Regions from separate parts of the Janibacter sp. GXQ6167 genome, predicted to be linked through region 3. Evidence: riboswitches for the same ligand, from Rfam matches in the RefSeq annotation. Region 3 holds a riboswitch; each other region holds the start of a gene.

Region 1 (5,264 bases), on a different contig from region 3:
TTTCCTTAAGTAAGCGGGTCGATCTTGGTCGCCGACCACTGCGTAATCGGGCGGGCAGGCTTCCAGGACAGGTAGCGCCCGAGGGCCTCGGCGTGCTCGACCGACAGGCGGGTCAGTGAGCCACCGTGTTCGCGGAAGGCGGCCAGGCAGACCTCTTCGGCCTCCAAGGTCACCGCGTGGACGACGCATCGGCCGCCGATGGGCAGTCGCGACCACGCCGCCGCGAGGACATCGCGGTCAACTCCCCCGCCGAAGAAGACCGCGTCGGGCGAAGGGAGGGCGCCGAGCACCTCGATGGTCTCGCCGGTCACGACGGTGACGGCCTCAGGGACACCGAGGCGAGCGGCGTTGGCCTCGACCCGCGCGGCACGCTCGAGATCGCGCTCCACCGCCACGGTGAGGGCACCCGGCGCCGCGAGCGCCCACTCGATCCCGACGGCTCCGGACCCGGCGCCGAGATCCCACAGGACCTGGCCGGGGGTGGGGCGCAGGTGAGCAAGAGCACTGGCGCGCACGTCCCGCTTGGTGATCTGGCCATCGTGGTCGAAGGCGTCTTCGCTCCGCCCGGGCGCGGGCCCCTGATCGGCCCCGCCGTCCGCAACCTCCAGGCACACGAGCACCAGATCGGGGGTCGGTTCTGGGCCCCAGGTCGCGGCCGTCGCGGTCGAGGACCCCTCGCGCGGCCCCCCGAGATGCCACCAAGCGGTCATCGCGGAGTCGCCATAGCCCGCCGCACTCACGCGGTCGGCGACGCGGGCTGGCCCATCGCCGTCACCGCACAGCACGATCAGGCGCGCTCCCGGGGTCAGCCAGCGGACAACCCGATCGATATCCCGCCCAACGAGCGTGATGACCTGCACGGATTCGGCCGACCAGCCCATCCGCGCCCGCGCCAGCAGGTCCGAGGAGACGGTCGGATAGATGCTGACGGAATCCGCCCCGAGCACCTCGATGAGCGTGGTGCCAATCCCCGACCGCAGCGGATCTCCACTCGCAAGGACCACGACCGGGCCAGGCTCTCGCGCCAGCCCCGGCAACGCCGGGCGAAGGGGGCTCGGCCACGCCCTTCGCTCCTGGCCCTCGATCTCGGGGAGGAACTCCAGGTGACGAGCGCCGCCCATGACGAGGCGCGCACGCTCGACCAGGGAGCGCTCATGCGGGCCCAGGGCCTCCCACCCGGCCTCACCGATACCGACGACCTCGATCACGCCCGCCACCTTAATCGCGCGGGTCATGGCGCACCGAGTCGCCCAGCGCAGGTGTGGGATGATGACCGGCGACGCAGACGTGAGGAATCCGGTGAGAATCCGGCAGCGGTCCCGCCACTGTGAGGGCTCCCTTCTTTCGTTTCCCGCGAAGGGGGCTTAAAGCCAGAACATCACCCTGCGTCGCGCTCGGCGCACTCCCGCGTCGGCGCTTGACGCTCATCCGGCGAGCGTGGTTACTCGCCTAGGAGGACTTGCTTCGCGCATGACCCAGTACCCCTTCGCCGCCATCGTCGGCGCCGACGACATGGCCCTGGCCCTGCTCCTGACGACCGTCTCGCCCGAGGTCGGTGGTGTCCTCGTCCGCGGCGAGAAGGGCACCGCGAAATCCACGATGGTGCGCGCCCTCACCGATGTCCTCCCCGAGCAGCAGGTCGTCGCGGGCTGCCGCTTCGGGTGCGACCCGGCGGCCCCGGACCCCACCTGCCCCGACGGCCCGCACGCCGAGGCAGCGACCACCACCCGCGCCGCTCGCCTCGTCGAGCTCCCCGTCGGCGCGACCGAGGACCGCGTGATCGGCTCGCTCGACCTGCGCAAGGCGCTCGGCGCGGGTGAGGCGAGCTTCGAGCCTGGCCTCCTCGCCGACGCGAACCGCGGCCTGCTCTATGTCGATGAGGTGAACCTGCTCCACGATCACCTCGTCGACCTTCTCCTCGACGCCGCCGCGATGGGCCGCAACACCGTCGAGCGCGACGGGGTCTCGGTCAGTCACGCCGCGCGGGTCGTGCTCGTCGGCACGATGAATCCCGAAGAGGGGGAGCTCCGCCCCCAGCTGCTCGACCGCTTCGGCCTCACCGTCGAGATCGCCGCCAGCCGTGACCCGCAGCAGCGCGCCGAGGTCGTCCGTAGGCGTCTCGCCTTCGACGCCAACCCGGAGACCTTCGCCGCGTCCCACGCCGCCGAGCAGGAGTCCCTCCGCGAGCGGATCGCCGCCGCCCAAGCCCTGCTGCCCGACGTCGCGCTCAGCGACTGGGCCCTGACCAAGATCGCGACGGTGTGCGCCGGCTTCGATGTCGACGGGATGCGCGCCGACATCGTGACCGCCCGCGCCGCCCGGGCCAACGCCGCCTGGGAGGGCCGGACCGATGTCACCCGCGAGGACATCCGCGTCGCCGCGCGCCTCGCCTTGCCCCACCGTCGGCGCCGCAACCCCTTCGACGCCCCGGGCCTCGACGAGGACCTCCTCGACGACCTGCTCGGCGACGACGACCCGGACGATGATCCCCCCACTGACCCGGACCGGCCGGACGACGAACCCGACCGCGACGACGACCAGGACGAAGGGGGCGAAGAGGCCGACGGGCCGCCCCCGAACCACGACGGCGGTCCGCAGGATCAGAGCCCGGACACTCCGCAGGCTCCCGAGCAGCCCGCGCCGCCGCAACCGCAGGCGCCGCAGGACCACGCGCCGGATGCGCCCGAGGACGCCCCCGAGTCGGCACCTGCCGCTGCGGGAGTCGCGGCGGCGCAATCCCCCTTCCGCACCCGCAAGCTCACCGTGCGCGGTCTCGGGCAGGGCGAGCCGGGCAAACGAAGCCACGCTATCACCGACTTCGGCCGGACGATTGGCTCCCGTCGCCCGCGCGGTGACGAGCACGGGCACCCCCACCTCGTTGCGACGATCACCGCCGCGGCGCGCCGTCAGGCGGGTGAACCCCGCCCGGAGCGGACCCGAACCGACCGGCTCCGGATCACCTCGAGCGACCTGCGGACCACAATCGCGCAGGGCCGCGAGTCCAATCTCGTGCTCTTCGTCGTCGACGCCTCCGGCTCGATGGCGGCGCGCAAACGGATGGCCGAGGTGAAGACCGCCGTGCTCTCGCTCCTGCTCGATGCCTACCAGCGCCGGGACCGGGTGGGACTGATCACCTTCCGCGGCAGCGACGCCCACCGCGATCTGCCCCCCACCTCCTCGGTCGAAGCCGCCGCGGCCTGCCTTGCGGACCTCCCCCACGGCGGGCGCACCCCCCTCGCCGAAGGGCTCACCGAGGCCGCGCGGGTCCTGCGCCTTGAGCACATTCGCGACCCCCGACGTCGTTCGCTGCTCGTCCTTGTCACCGACGGTCGAGCGACCGCCGGCCCCGACGCCCTCACCCGGGCCCAGCACATCGCCGAGCGCTGGCCCGGCACCGACACCGTCGTCGTCGACTGCGAGAGCGGGCGCTTCCGCCTTGGCCTCGCCGCCGACCTCGCCCACCGCATGGGCGCCGAGCACGTCCCCCTCGAGCAGATCGCCGCCGGCGCCCTGGTCGACGTCGTGCGCGACGCCCGACTGAACCGCAGGAGCGCCGCCTGATGGCCCAAGGACAGACCCCCGTCGTCGCGCAGGACGGCAAGACCACCCGCCAGCGCCGCCACTCCCCCCTCGTCGTCGTCCACTCCGGCGCGGGCAAGGGCAAGTCGACCGCCGCCTTTGGCCTCGCCCTGCGCGGTTGGAACCAGGGCTGGTCGATCGGTGTCTTCCAGTTCGTGAAGTCCGCGAAGTGGCGGATCGGCGAGGAGGCGGCCCTCACCGCGCTCGGCCGGTTGCACGAGGAGACCGGCGAAGGGGGACCCGTCGAGTGGCACAAGATGGGCTCCGGATGGTCCTGGTCGCGCAAGGCCGGGTCCGAAGAGGACCACGCCGCCGACGCCCAAGAGGGCTGGGCCGAGATCAAGCGCCGCCTCGCCGCCGAACAGCACACCGTGTATGTCCTCGACGAGTTCACCTACCCGATGAAGTGGGGCTGGATCGACATCGATGATGTCGTGACGACCCTCACCGAGCGCCCCGGCTACCAACACGTCATCATCACCGGCCGCGACCCGCACCCGCGCCTGCTCGAGATCGCCGACGTCGCGACCGAGATGACCAAGCTCGCGCACCCCTTCGACCGCGGTCAGAAGGGGCAAAAGGGCATCGAGTGGTAGCGAGCACCTCCCTGCCGCGGATCGCGATCGCGGCACCGGCCTCCGGGCAGGGCAAGACCACCGTCGCGGTCGGGATCATGGCGGCGCTCACCCGCGCCGGGCACGCCGTCGCGCCCGCGAAGGTCGGACCGGATTACATCGACCCGGGCTACCACGCGCTCGCGACCGGACGCCCGGGCCGCAACCTCGACCCCTGGCTGACGAGCGAGGAGCTCATCGCTCCGCTCCTGCTGCATGGCGCGGCGACTCCGGCGCCCGCGGATCTCGCGGTCATCGAAGGGGTGATGGGCCTCTTCGATGGACGGATCGGCACCGATGGGTACGCCTCGACCGCCCACCTCGCGCGGCTCACCCGCACCCCCGTCGTCATGGTCGTCGACATCTCCTCGGCGGCCCGTACGGTCGGCGCGATCGTGCATGGCCTGCGGACCTATGACGAGCGGGTCGAGGTCGCCGGGGTGATCCTCAACAAGTCCGGCAGCCCCCGCCACGCCGGCGAGGTGCGGCGCAGCGTCGAGTCCCTGGGCCTGCCCGTCCTCGGTGTCCTCCCCCGCGACGCCGGGGTCAGCGCGCCCTCGCGCCATCTTGGGCTCGTCCCCGTCGCCGAACGCGATGACGCGGCCTCATCCCTTGACCGCCTCGCCGAGCAAACCGCCGAATTTATCGATCTCGATGCCCTCGTCGCGCTCGCCCGCACCGCTCCCCCGCTGTCCGCCACGGCGTGGGATCCGGGTGCGGCACTAGGCGATCGGCGGGTCGAAGGGGGTCCTGCACCGGTCGTCGCGGTGGCCGGCGGCCGAGCCTTCACCTTCCGCTACGCCGAGACCGAGGAGCTCCTCCGCGCGGCCGGGTGCCGGCCGGTCCCCTTCGACCCGGCGATCGATACGAGCCTGCCGCCGGGGACCGCGGGGCTCTACCTCGGCGGTGGCTTCCCCGAGGTGCACGCCGTCGCCCTCTCACGTAACACGGCGCTGCTGCGCGAGGTCGGCGACGCCGTCGCGTCCGGGGTTCCGACGGTGGCGGAGTGCGCGGGGCTGCTCTACCTCTCCGAGGCCGTGGACGGGCACCCCTTCGTCGGCGCCGTCCCCA
Region 2 (5,264 bases), on a different contig from region 3:
CCAGATGACGTAACCGGCGGTGCTAGCGCGCCAGAGCGTGCCGCCGGGCACCTTGCGGTAGGACTTCCCGACGCGGGCGTCATAGACGCTGATGCGGGTGCCGCTCGCGCGGTTCTGGTACGAGTACGCGGTGAGGGGCATGTTGCCGTAAATGCTCCGCCCGCGGTACCACGGGGTGCGCTCGAAGCGGGTGATGAGGATCGGGGTGCTCTTGTACCGGGTTATGCCGGTGAGGGCGTAGTACCGGTACTGCTGCCAGGTCTGCGCGGAACTCCAGATGTAGTGGTTCTTCTTCTGGTAGTAGTTCAGCGTCGGCGCGATGTTCTTGATCGGCGTGCCGCTGCTGCTGATCTTCATCCGCTGTCCGATTCGCCACTGCGACGGGAGGGTGTTGGGCCGCCAAACGGACAGGGCCATCCGTCCGGCGGCTGGGGAACTATCGATCCGGTAGCGGCTCTTCTGGGTGATGACCCTCAGCTGGCGGTACGCCGGGAAGCCACCGTAGGCGGAGGCGAAGGACTGGGCGCCGAGCGGCTTCTTGTCCGGTCCCAGGTTGGTCGACGCGAGCCCCTTGGGCGCGGCAACCTCGGCCGTGGGGCGGTTGGACGATCCGCTGGATGGGCCGTTGTCGGCAGCGGCGATTGGTGCCATGGCGACGCCGAGCACGACGCTCGTCGCGACGGCGATGGTGGTCTTCTTCACGTGCGGTCTCCCCTGGAAAATGAGTGTGGCGAGAGGGGTCTGATGGCTCCTCCGTTGCCGACATTAGGGCCTCGTGGATGCGGCCGACAGTCCCTAATTGTGTGGACTCCCTCGACCGGCATCAGCACCCCCTTGTCGAAGGGGGGATCTGGCGGGTGCACCGGGGCGCGGACCCATGGGAAGATGGCCCCATGAGCAAGGAAAAGCCTCACCTTCCGACCGGCCCGCACTCGTCGATGGACCTCGGTGACGGGCACAGCATCGCGACCTGGGTTGCTGTCGTGATCGCCCTGATTGGCTTCGCCCTCGGCACGTGGGCGGTCGTCATTCAGGCCTGGCCGCTGCTCTTTGTCTCGATGGGCATCCTGGTGGTCGCTCTCATCGCCGGACGCCTGCTCTCGTTGGCTGGCTTCGGTGAGTACTCGCGTGGCTCGATCGACGCCCCCGCGGACAAGGACTCCATCGGGGTCAAGTAAGCCGCGCCCGTGGTTTACTGACGGCACCAACCATCCCTGGGGCGAGGAAGTCGGTGAGAGTCCGACGCGGTCGCGCCACTGTGACCTCCGGTTGGCCCCCCTTTAAGACACGGGCCGCGGAGCAGCCAGAGACTCACCTGGGGACGGATCCACCGAGCGGGACGCGTCATCCCGGTTAGGACCTCACATGCATATCGCCGAGGGGTTTCTCCCTCCGATTCAAGCGGCCGCCTGGACCGCTGTTGCCGCCCCCTTCGTGATCCACGGCGCTCGAGCCGTCGTCCGCGAGGTACGTGAGCACCCCGAGAATCGCTTACTGCTCGGCGCAGCCGGAGCCTTCACCTTCGTGCTTTCCGCTTTGAAGATGCCCTCGGTCACCGGCTCCAGTAGCCACCCGACCGGTATCGGCGCGGGCGCGATCCTCTTCAAGCCGCCGATCATGGCCTTCGTCGGCATGGTCGTCCTGCTCTTCCAAGCGCTCTTGCTCGCGCACGGCGGGCTCACCACGCTTGGCGCCAACGTCTTTTCGATGGCGGTTGTTGGGCCGTGGGTGGCTTACGGGGCGTGGGTGCTCTGTCGGCGCCTCGGCGCTCCGATGGAGGTCGGGGTCTTCGCCGCGATGGCGCTCGCGGACCTTTCCACCTACTGCGTCACCTCCCTCCAGCTCGCGATCGCCTTCCCCGACCCGGCCTCCGGTCTCCTCGGTGCTCTCGCGAAGTTCGCCTCGATCTTCGCGATCACTCAGATCCCACTGGCCCTCGCCGAAGGGGTCCTCGGTGTCCTGCTCTTCCGCACCCTGCGCAAGGTGGCCCGACCCGAGTTGACCCGCCTCGGCGTGCTGCCGAAGGGCGCGACGACCTCGAAGGCGGCCCAGCATGCCTAACGCCGATATCACCCCCACCTCGGGCAGCACGAGCCGCGGACGGTGGATCACCCTCGGCCTGCTGGTCGCCCTGACTCTGCTGATCGCGGTCCCGCTTTGGTTGGATGCTCAGCGCGCTGGCGGCGATGAAGAACGCTTCGGCGGGACCGACGCGATCGCGACGGAGACGATCGAGGCCGATCACCCCGACTACGAGCCCTGGTTCGAGCCGATCTTCGCCCCATCAGGAGGCGAGATCGAGTCGGGACTGTTCGCCGCGCAGGCTGCGATCGGTGCGGCGGTGTGTGGCTACGCCGTCGCCGCGCTGCGTGGACGCCGGCGCCTTGAGCGCGAGGTCGACGCCGAAGTGAACCGGCGCCTCGCCGAACTCGGTGTCGACCCGGCGGCCTCCACGGCGTCGGCAGTGGAGGGCGAGCGGCAGGCCTGATGCACGCGTACGCCATCGACGACGCCGCCTGGGCAAGCCCCTGGCGGCGTCGCGCCGTGCGCGACAAAGCCCTGCTGAGTGTCGGTCTCGTCCTCACCGCCCTACTAGTCCCGGCTTTCCCCGGCACCGTGCTCGTCGTCGTCGCCGTGCTCGCCCTGACCCACACAGCGGGAGTGCCCTTGCGGCTCCTGATGAGGATGATGCGAGCGCCGGTGATCTTCCTCGGGATCGGTGCGCTCACCATCGCCGTCTCGCTCGGCGGCGACGGGGTCATGCCGTGGACGTGGGGACCCTTCGGGGTCAGTCCGCAGACCCTAGCCCGCGCAGGAGAGGTCTTCGGCCACGGAATCGCCGGCACGATGGCGCTGCTGCTCCTCGCGACGACGACGCCGATGGTCGACCTCGTCGCGGCCGGGCGCCGGGCGCGGATCCCGGACGCCCTGCTCGATATCGCCTCGCTCACCTACCGGCTCCTCTTCGTCCTCGCCGAGTCCATGGCGGCGATTCGAGAGGCGCAGGTGAGTCGCCTGGGATACGTGTCGTGGCGCGCGTCGTGGCGCAGCAGCGGCATGCTCGCGGCGGCGGTCCTCACCCGCGCCTGGGAGCGCGCCCGCCGGCTCAACGATGGGCTGGCCGGGCGGGGATACGAGATCGCCATGCGCACGTTAGCCCCACCAACGCGCCGCTCGACCCCCTTCGTCCTCGCGGGGCTTGCCCTGATCGCGACGATCGCCGCGGTGAGTTACGGCTGGGCGGCCTTCGCCGAGGCGCGGGGCCTCGACCTGGCGGGGTGGACGCGATGAACCACCACGTCCCCGAACCGCGCACCGCCATCGCGCTCGCCGCTCAGGGCGTCGTGCTCGGGTACGACGATCACCCGGTGCTGAAGGGGGCGAGCCTCACGATCCCCCGGGGGCGTCGGGTGGCCGTCCTCGGCGCTAACGGCAGCGGCAAAACGACGCTGCTGCGGGCGCTTTCTGGTGCGCACCCCCCGGACGAGGGTCGGGTCCTCGTCGACGGCCAGCCGCTGCACCACACGCGAGCCGGGCTGCGCGAGCATCGCCAGCGGGTCCAACTCGTGACGCAGGATCCTGATGATCAACTCTTTAGCGCCGACGTCACGCAGGACATCTCCTTCGGCCCGATGAATCTCGGCCTGACCGAACCGGAGGTCAAAGAGCGCGTCGACGAGGCCATTGCGCTGCTCGCGATCGAGCACCTCGCTGATCGACCGGTCCATCGCCTCTCTCACGGGGAGGCGAAGAGGGTGGCGCTCGCCGGGGCGGTCGCGATGAGACCCGCGGTCGTGCTCCTCGACGAGCCGACGGCGGGCCTGGACCCCGCGGGGGTCTCGGAGATGCTGGCGGCGATGGCGCGCCTCGAGGAGTGGGGTTCGACCGTCTGCCTTTCGACCCACGAGGTCGATCACGCCCTCGCGTGGGCCGATGAGGCAGCGGTCGTTGTCGATGGACTGGTCCGGCAGGGACCTGCGGACGAGGTGCTCGGTGAAGCGGACTTGCTCGCCACCGCACGGCTCACGATGCCGTGGCCGCTCGCCCTCCTGAAGCGCCTCATCGCCGCAGGTCGCCTGCCTGAGGGGACGACCGCGCGCACCCTCGACGAGGTGAGCTCTGTTCTAAGCGGCGACTGACTGGAGCGCTCAGCGATTGGTGTAGACCCGGCCAGGTCTGGTCGTGCCGAAGAGCTCGCTCACGGTGACGAGGGTGTAGCCGCGGCGTTGGAGCTCGGTGGCGATCCGGGGGGCCGCCTTCACGGTCGGGGCGTGGATGTCGTGCATGAGGATGATCGACCCGGGCCGCGCGCCCTTCACGGCCCGGCTCACCGTGATCGGAGTGCTTCGAGACTGCCAGTCGAGGGTGTCGACATCCCACATGATGACCGAGAGTCCGTGACGTGCCGCGATCTGGTCGGTCCGTGCATCCCGATCACCGTAGGGAGGTCGCATGGTTCGCACCGACGGTCCCACCAGCGCCCGCAGGGCCCGGGTGTTGGCGCCGATTTCGCGCTCGGCCACCGATGGAGCGATCTTCGTCAGCTCCGGGTGCGTCATCGTGTGGGCGCCGATCTCCATGCCGGGGATGGCCGCGATCGCTTTGACCGCACGCGGGTCCTCGCTCACCATCCGGCCGACCATGTAGAAGGTGGCCTTCGCACCGCGGGCGTGGAGCTGGCGGGCGAGACCTACCGAATACGGCCCGGGGCCGTCGTCGAAGGTCAGTGCCACGCACTTGGCCTTGCGGCAGTCGGTCGGCGGGGGCGGGGGCGTGGGCTGTGGTCGGTTGGCCTTCGCGAGCCCGCCGGGAAGAGTCGCCTTTGACGCGATCGGGCGCCACAGGTCGCGCACTGGCCGCGGTTTAGTCGGGGTCGCCTTGCCTCCGGGGGCATCGGCGGCGGTGACCGGCGCCTTGGCGACGGCCGGGACGTGGGGGCTGGCCTCGGCCGCGCTAGACGTGGCGGTCACCACGGCGAGCGCGAGGGTCACCGCGAGCGCGGTGGCATGGCTTAGACGCACAGCCAATCCTCTTCAATCACCATGGGAGACAACACAACCGGACCACGTCGGGCCCTACCCTGCGTAAGCGTAGCCGGTTCGGTCAGCGGCTGTAGTACGCCCGGCCCGGCCGGGTCGAGCCCAAGAGTTCGCTCACCGTGACGAGGTGGAATCCGCGTCGCTGGAGCGCGTTCACGATGCCCGGTACCGCGCGCACGGTCGACGGGTGGATGTCGTGCATGAGGATGATCGAACCCGCACGAG
Region 3 (5,264 bases):
CGGATCGGCACGCCCGCCTGCTCGCCGCGGTCAACCAGGACAACCTGGACAATCAGCGCGATGTCGTGAAGGAAGAAAAGCGTCAGCGCTACGACAACCAGCCCTATGGCACGGCTCTCGCCGAAATCTACGAGACGGTCTTCCCGGCGGGCCACCCCTACCACCACTCCACCATCGGTTCGATGGAGGATCTGGACGCCGCGTCCCTCGCCGATGTCCATGAGTTTTTCACGGCGCACTATGCCCCCGACAACACCGTCTTGACCCTCGTGGGGGACGTGAGCGCGCAGGAGGGGTTCGCCCTCGCCGAGAAGTACTTCGGCTCGATCACTCACCGGGCCGCGCCCCGCCGGGCTCCGGTGGACCCCCTCCCGCCGCTCGCCGAGCCGGTGCGCCGCGAGGTCCGCGCGGAGGTCCCGAACGATCGGCTCTACCTCGCCTTCCGCCTACCGGTCGATGGAGGCGCGGACTTCCTCGCGGCCTCGATGGCCTTGGACTGCCTCGCGGGCCTTAGCTTCTCCCCGCTGGAGCAGCGCCTCGTGCGCACCGAGCAGACCGCGAATAGCGTGCACGCGAGCGCCATGGGCTTCGTCGACGGGGTCTCGCTGGGGCTGCTCGTCGCCGATATTGCCGACGGCGTCGACCCCGATGTCGTCGAGAGGGCCATCTGCGAGGAGCTCGAGGCCTTCGCCGAGAGCGGGCCCACCGAGATCGCCCTGGAGGCCGTCCGCGCCCAGTCCGAGCGCAGTTGGCTCTCCGCGCTCGCGGCGCAAGACGAGCGGGCCGACCTGATCGGCCAGTTCACGACCCTGCACGACGACCCGCAGGGCATCAACACCTTCCTCGACAAACTGCTCGCGATCACCCCGGAGCAGGTCCACGAGGCGGCCCGGACCTGGTTGCGCGCCGACGCTCGAGCCGTCGTCGCCTATCGCGTCGCCGAGTCGACGGACGCGCTCGACGCGTCCACCAGCAGCGGCGAGGACATCGCCGCTGGGCATGAAGATCACACCGACGAGACCGATGAAGGGGGTCGCGCGTGAGCGCCGTCCTGCCCCGCCCGAGCGTGCAACCCGCAGGCACCTGGACCTTCCCCACGCCGCGGGAGATCGAGCTCGCGAACGGCCTCACCGTGCTCGTCTACGACGTCCCCGGCCAGTACGTCATCTCGGTACGCCTCAGCGTCCCGGCGCCGCTGCGCGCCGAACCACGTGAGCGGGAGGGCGTGGCCGCCATCATGGCCCGGCTGCTGGATGAGGGCACCGCGACGCATAGCCAGCTCGAACTGGCGGAGTTGCTCGAGCGCCACGGCATCGCGATGGGAGCGGGGGTGAGCGAGCAGGCTCTCGGGGTCGATCTCGAGGTGTCCCGACGCCACCTTGAGACCGGGCTCGAATTGCTCACCGAGTGCCTCACCGAGCCCGTCTTCGCCGCCGAAGAGGTGACGCGGATGGTGCGCACCCGCCTCGCGGAGATCGCCCAAGAGCGGGCGTCGGCTGGCCGTCGTGCTCATGCCGAACTCGTTGCGGCGTACTACGACCCGAGCGCCCGAGCTTCGCGGCCCGGCGCCGGTTCGCCCGAATCGGTGGCGGCGATCACCCGCGATGATGTCGTCGCTTTCCACGCCGAGCACGTCCACCCAGACCACGCCAGCCTCGTCCTCGCAGGCGACGTCGGCGGGCTCGATGTGGAGGCCCTGCTAGCCGCGACGATCGGCACCTGGCCGAGGTCCGTCCACCCTCGTCCCGAGCCCACCCGCGAACCGGCAGCACGGGCCGCGGACCGCCAGCGGATCGTGCTCGTCGACCGCCCCGGCTCGGTGCAATCCGAAATCGCGATGGCGACGCCGGGACCGGATCGGCGCGGTGAGTGGGCCCCCTTCCCGGTCCTCGGCTGGATCCTCGGTGGCGCGCCCAACGCTCGGATCGACGCGATTCTGCGAGAAGAGAAGGGGTATACCTACGGGGTCCGTGCCCTCTTCCGGCCGCGTCAGGTCGGCGGAATGTTGATCATCTCCGGGTCGGTGCGCGCGGACGCGACCGCCGAGTCGGTGAGTCTGCTCACCGAGATCGTTGCCGGGATGGAAGGGGGCGTGACCGAGGCCGAGGCCCGCGCGGGGATCGACTTCGCGACGTTGACGGCCCCCGGGCGCTACGAGACTGCCGACGCGATCGCCGATGAAGCGATTGCGCTCGCGGCCGATGGGCTGCCGCTCACCTTCACCTCCGACAACGTCGCCGCCATGCGAGCGCTCACCGTCGCTGACCTGGACGAGGCGTGGCGCCGGGAGGTGACCGAAGGCTGGACGGTCGTCGTCGTGGGTGATGCCGCCTCGGTCGCGGACGGGCTGCGCGAGCTCGGCGAGGTCACGATCATCTCCTAGCGGCGGGTACAGTCGGGATCGGTCCCGCTTCGGCGGGCCACTTTCCTACGCCACCGACACGGGGAACCCGGTGAGAAGCCGGGGCTGACGCGCAGCGGTATGGGGGACGGACACGGCAATGCACCACTGGGCCCGACGGCCTGGGAAGGTGCCGTGAACCGGACGAACCCGAGCCCGAACACCCGATCGGTGGTTCCTCGTCGGCCTCGCGCATGGGCCCCGTCCACGAAGGAGTGACCAGTCATGGTCCCCACCCGTCTCGCCACCGTCGTCTCTGCCGCCGTCGCCGGCGCGCTCCTCGCGAGTTGCGCCGGTGCCCCCGGCTCGCCCCAGGTCACCACCGGCTCCGCCTTCACCCCCGTCACTCTCGACAACTGCGGCGAGACCGTCGAGGTCACCAAGGCGCCGTCCCGGCTCGTCACCGTCAATCAAGGCGCTACCGAGGTCGCCCTGGCCCTTGGCCTCGAGGACCGCATGGCTGGCACGGCCTATCTCGATGACGAGATCTCCTCGACGTGGCAAGAGCAATACGACACCGTGGACGTCCTCGCGACGGAGTACCCAACCAAGGAGAGGTTCCTCGCTGCCGAGCCGGACCTCGCCTACGCCGCGTACTCCAGCGCCTTCTCCGACAAGTCGGTCGGGACCCGGGCCGAGTTGAAGGCCGAGGGGATCCCCACCTACATCTCCCCCTTCGGCTGCCCGAAGGGGGAGAAGACGGCAGCCCCGACCTTCGAGAGCGCGTGGTCAGAGGTGGCCGACGTCGCGAAACTCTTCGGCGTCGGGGGCCGCGCCGATGAGCTGATTAAGCGCCAGCAGGACGAGCTGAAGCGGATTCGCGAGCAGGCGCCGGGGAAGGGAGTGACGGCCCTGTGGTACGACTCGGGGGACAAGTCTCCCTTCGTGGGCGCGGGCGGCGGGGGGCCGCAGTTGATCCTCGACGCGGTCGGCGCCGCCAATGTCTTCGGGGACCTCGAAGGGGGCTGGGCCGATGGCACCTGGGAGAAGGTCGTCGAGTCTGACCCAGACGTCATCGTGCTGGCAGACGCTTCGTGGTCGTCGGCGGACAGCAAGAAGGCATACCTCGAGGCCGACCCGGTGCTTCAGAACCTCGCCGCGGTGAAGGCCGGGCGCTATGTCGTCGTCCCGTTCTCGGCGACCACGCCGGGCGTGCGGCTCATCGAGGGCGCCCAGACGGTGGCCGAGGGCCTCGCCGACCACTCGTGACCACCATCGACGTGAGCGCCGGTGGGCGTGTGACCTGGCGACCGGCGCTCGTCTTCATCGCGCTCTTCGCCGTGCTTATCGCGAGCGCGATCGCGGTCCTCGGGGTCGGGTCGGTGACGGTGTCGGCCTCCGAGGTCGTGGCGGTCGTCGCCCGGCGCCTCCGCCTGACCGAGGGCGCTTCGGTCACGGTTCTCGCCGACCGGATCGTGTGGGATCTGCGCGCTCCGAGGGTGATCGGCGCGGCCTGCGCCGGGACTGTCCTCGCCGTCTCCGGCGCGGTCCTGCAGTCCCTGACGCGCAACGAACTCGCCGACCCGTACCTGCTCGGAATCTCCAGTGGCGCGGCAGCCGGGGCGGTCTGCGCCATCGTCTTCGGCATCTCAATCGGCGGCGTCGGCCACGGCGCCACCGTGGGGGCGATGGCCCTGCTCGGGGGCGTGGCAGCGCTCCTCCTCGTCTTGGCCCTCGCGACCGGACGTTCCGGAGAGTTACCGCCGGGGCGCACGATCGTGAGCGGGGTCGCCGTCGCGCAACTGGCCGGAGCCTTCACATCGCTCGCGATCATGGTCTTCGGGGCGCGGGACGCCGCGCGTGAGGTGCTGGCCTGGACGCTCGGCTCCTTCGCCGGAGTCCGGTGGCCCTCGGCCATTGCGCTCATGGTCGTCGCTGGCGTCACCGTGGTCGGGGTCCTCGGGTGCGCCCGCGCCCTCGACGCCTTCGCCTTCGGCGAAACCTCCGCCCGCTCCCTCGGAGTCGACGTCGCCCGCTTGCGGTGGATCCTGCTCGTCGGGACCGCGCTGGTCACCGCCGGGACCGTCGCAGTCGTTGGTCCGATCGGGTTCGTCGGCCTCACCGTCCCGCACATCGTGCGCGCCCTCGTCGGCCCCAGTCACACGGCACTGCTTCCCGTCAGCGCCCTCGCGGGCGCTCTGCTGATGGTCTGGGCCGACACTGCAGCGCGATCGGTGGCCGATGGCCGCGAGATCCCAATTGGCGTGGTGACCGCCGCGATCGGTGCACCGGTCCTCGTGATCCTGCTGCGACGTCAGGCGCAATCCCGATGAGGCTAGCAGCCGAGGGACTGAGCCGGATCGTCGACGGGCAGCACCTCGTGCACCGGGTCGACCTTGCCGTGATGCCGGGCGGGCTGACCGTCATCCTCGGGCCGAACGGGTCAGGGAAGACCACCCTGCTTCACCTGCTCGCTGGCCTCACCCGACCGAGCGAGGGTCGCGTCCTGCTCGACGGGCGGGACCTGCACTCCCTTCGCCCTCGCGAACGCGCCCGTCGGATCGCTCTGGTCGAGCAGCACCCGTCCACGACACTGGACCTCACCGTGCGTCAGGTGGTGGCTTTCGGGCGGATCCCACACCGGGGGCGCTGGCCGGGCGCCACCGATCGGGACGCCGAGGCCATCGACGACGGGATGATCACCGCAGAAGTGGACCATCTCGCGGGCCGCCGGTGGGGGAGCCTTTCTGGGGGTGAGCGCCAACGCGTCCACCTTGCTCGTGCGCTGGCCCAGCGACCCGAGGTGCTCCTCCTCGACGAGCCGACGAACCACCTCGATCTCAAACACCAGTTGTCCTTCCTCGCCACGGTGCGGGATCTCCCGACGACGACGGTGGCGGTCCTCCACGACCTGGACCTGGCG

The links. Region 3 has a riboswitch for cobalamin ahead of AB8K43_RS09065 (ABC transporter substrate-binding protein). Riboswitches for the same ligand answer to the same signal wherever they lie in the genome.
Region 1: another riboswitch for cobalamin. It lies ahead of AB8K43_RS06640 (VWA domain-containing protein); the one in region 3 lies ahead of AB8K43_RS09065 (ABC transporter substrate-binding protein).
Region 2: another riboswitch for cobalamin. It lies ahead of AB8K43_RS00615 (energy-coupling factor ABC transporter permease); the one in region 3 lies ahead of AB8K43_RS09065 (ABC transporter substrate-binding protein).

Annotation. Positions count from the first base shown of each region.
Region 1 is NZ_JBGFSK010000003.1:363,605-368,868, forward strand. It holds gene cbiE (precorrin-6y C5,15-methyltransferase (decarboxylating) subunit CbiE) at 6-1,235, opposite strand; cobalamin riboswitch at 1,241-1,402, shown strand; gene AB8K43_RS06640 (VWA domain-containing protein) at 1,471-3,561, shown strand; gene cobO (cob(I)yrinic acid a,c-diamide adenosyltransferase) at 3,561-4,175, shown strand; gene AB8K43_RS06650 (cobyrinate a,c-diamide synthase) at 4,169-5,264, shown strand, end outside.
Region 2 is NZ_JBGFSK010000001.1:132,896-138,159, forward strand. It holds gene AB8K43_RS00600 (hypothetical protein) at 1-1, opposite strand, end outside; gene AB8K43_RS00605 (hypothetical protein) at 1-702, opposite strand, end outside; gene AB8K43_RS00610 (HGxxPAAW family protein) at 894-1,178, shown strand; cobalamin riboswitch at 1,172-1,334, shown strand; gene AB8K43_RS00615 (energy-coupling factor ABC transporter permease) at 1,366-2,061, shown strand; gene AB8K43_RS00620 (energy-coupling factor ABC transporter substrate-binding protein) at 2,054-2,488, shown strand; gene cbiQ (cobalt ECF transporter T component CbiQ) at 2,488-3,291, shown strand; gene AB8K43_RS00630 (energy-coupling factor ABC transporter ATP-binding protein) at 3,288-4,139, shown strand; gene AB8K43_RS00635 (polysaccharide deacetylase family protein) at 4,149-5,021, opposite strand; gene AB8K43_RS00640 (polysaccharide deacetylase family protein) at 5,104-5,264, opposite strand, start outside.
Region 3 is NZ_JBGFSK010000005.1:112,368-117,631, reverse strand. It holds gene AB8K43_RS09075 (M16 family metallopeptidase) at 1-1,043, shown strand, start outside; gene AB8K43_RS09070 (M16 family metallopeptidase) at 1,040-2,383, shown strand; cobalamin riboswitch at 2,442-2,567, shown strand; gene AB8K43_RS09065 (ABC transporter substrate-binding protein) at 2,627-3,610, shown strand; gene AB8K43_RS09060 (FecCD family ABC transporter permease) at 3,607-4,674, shown strand; gene AB8K43_RS09055 (ABC transporter ATP-binding protein) at 4,671-5,264, shown strand, end outside.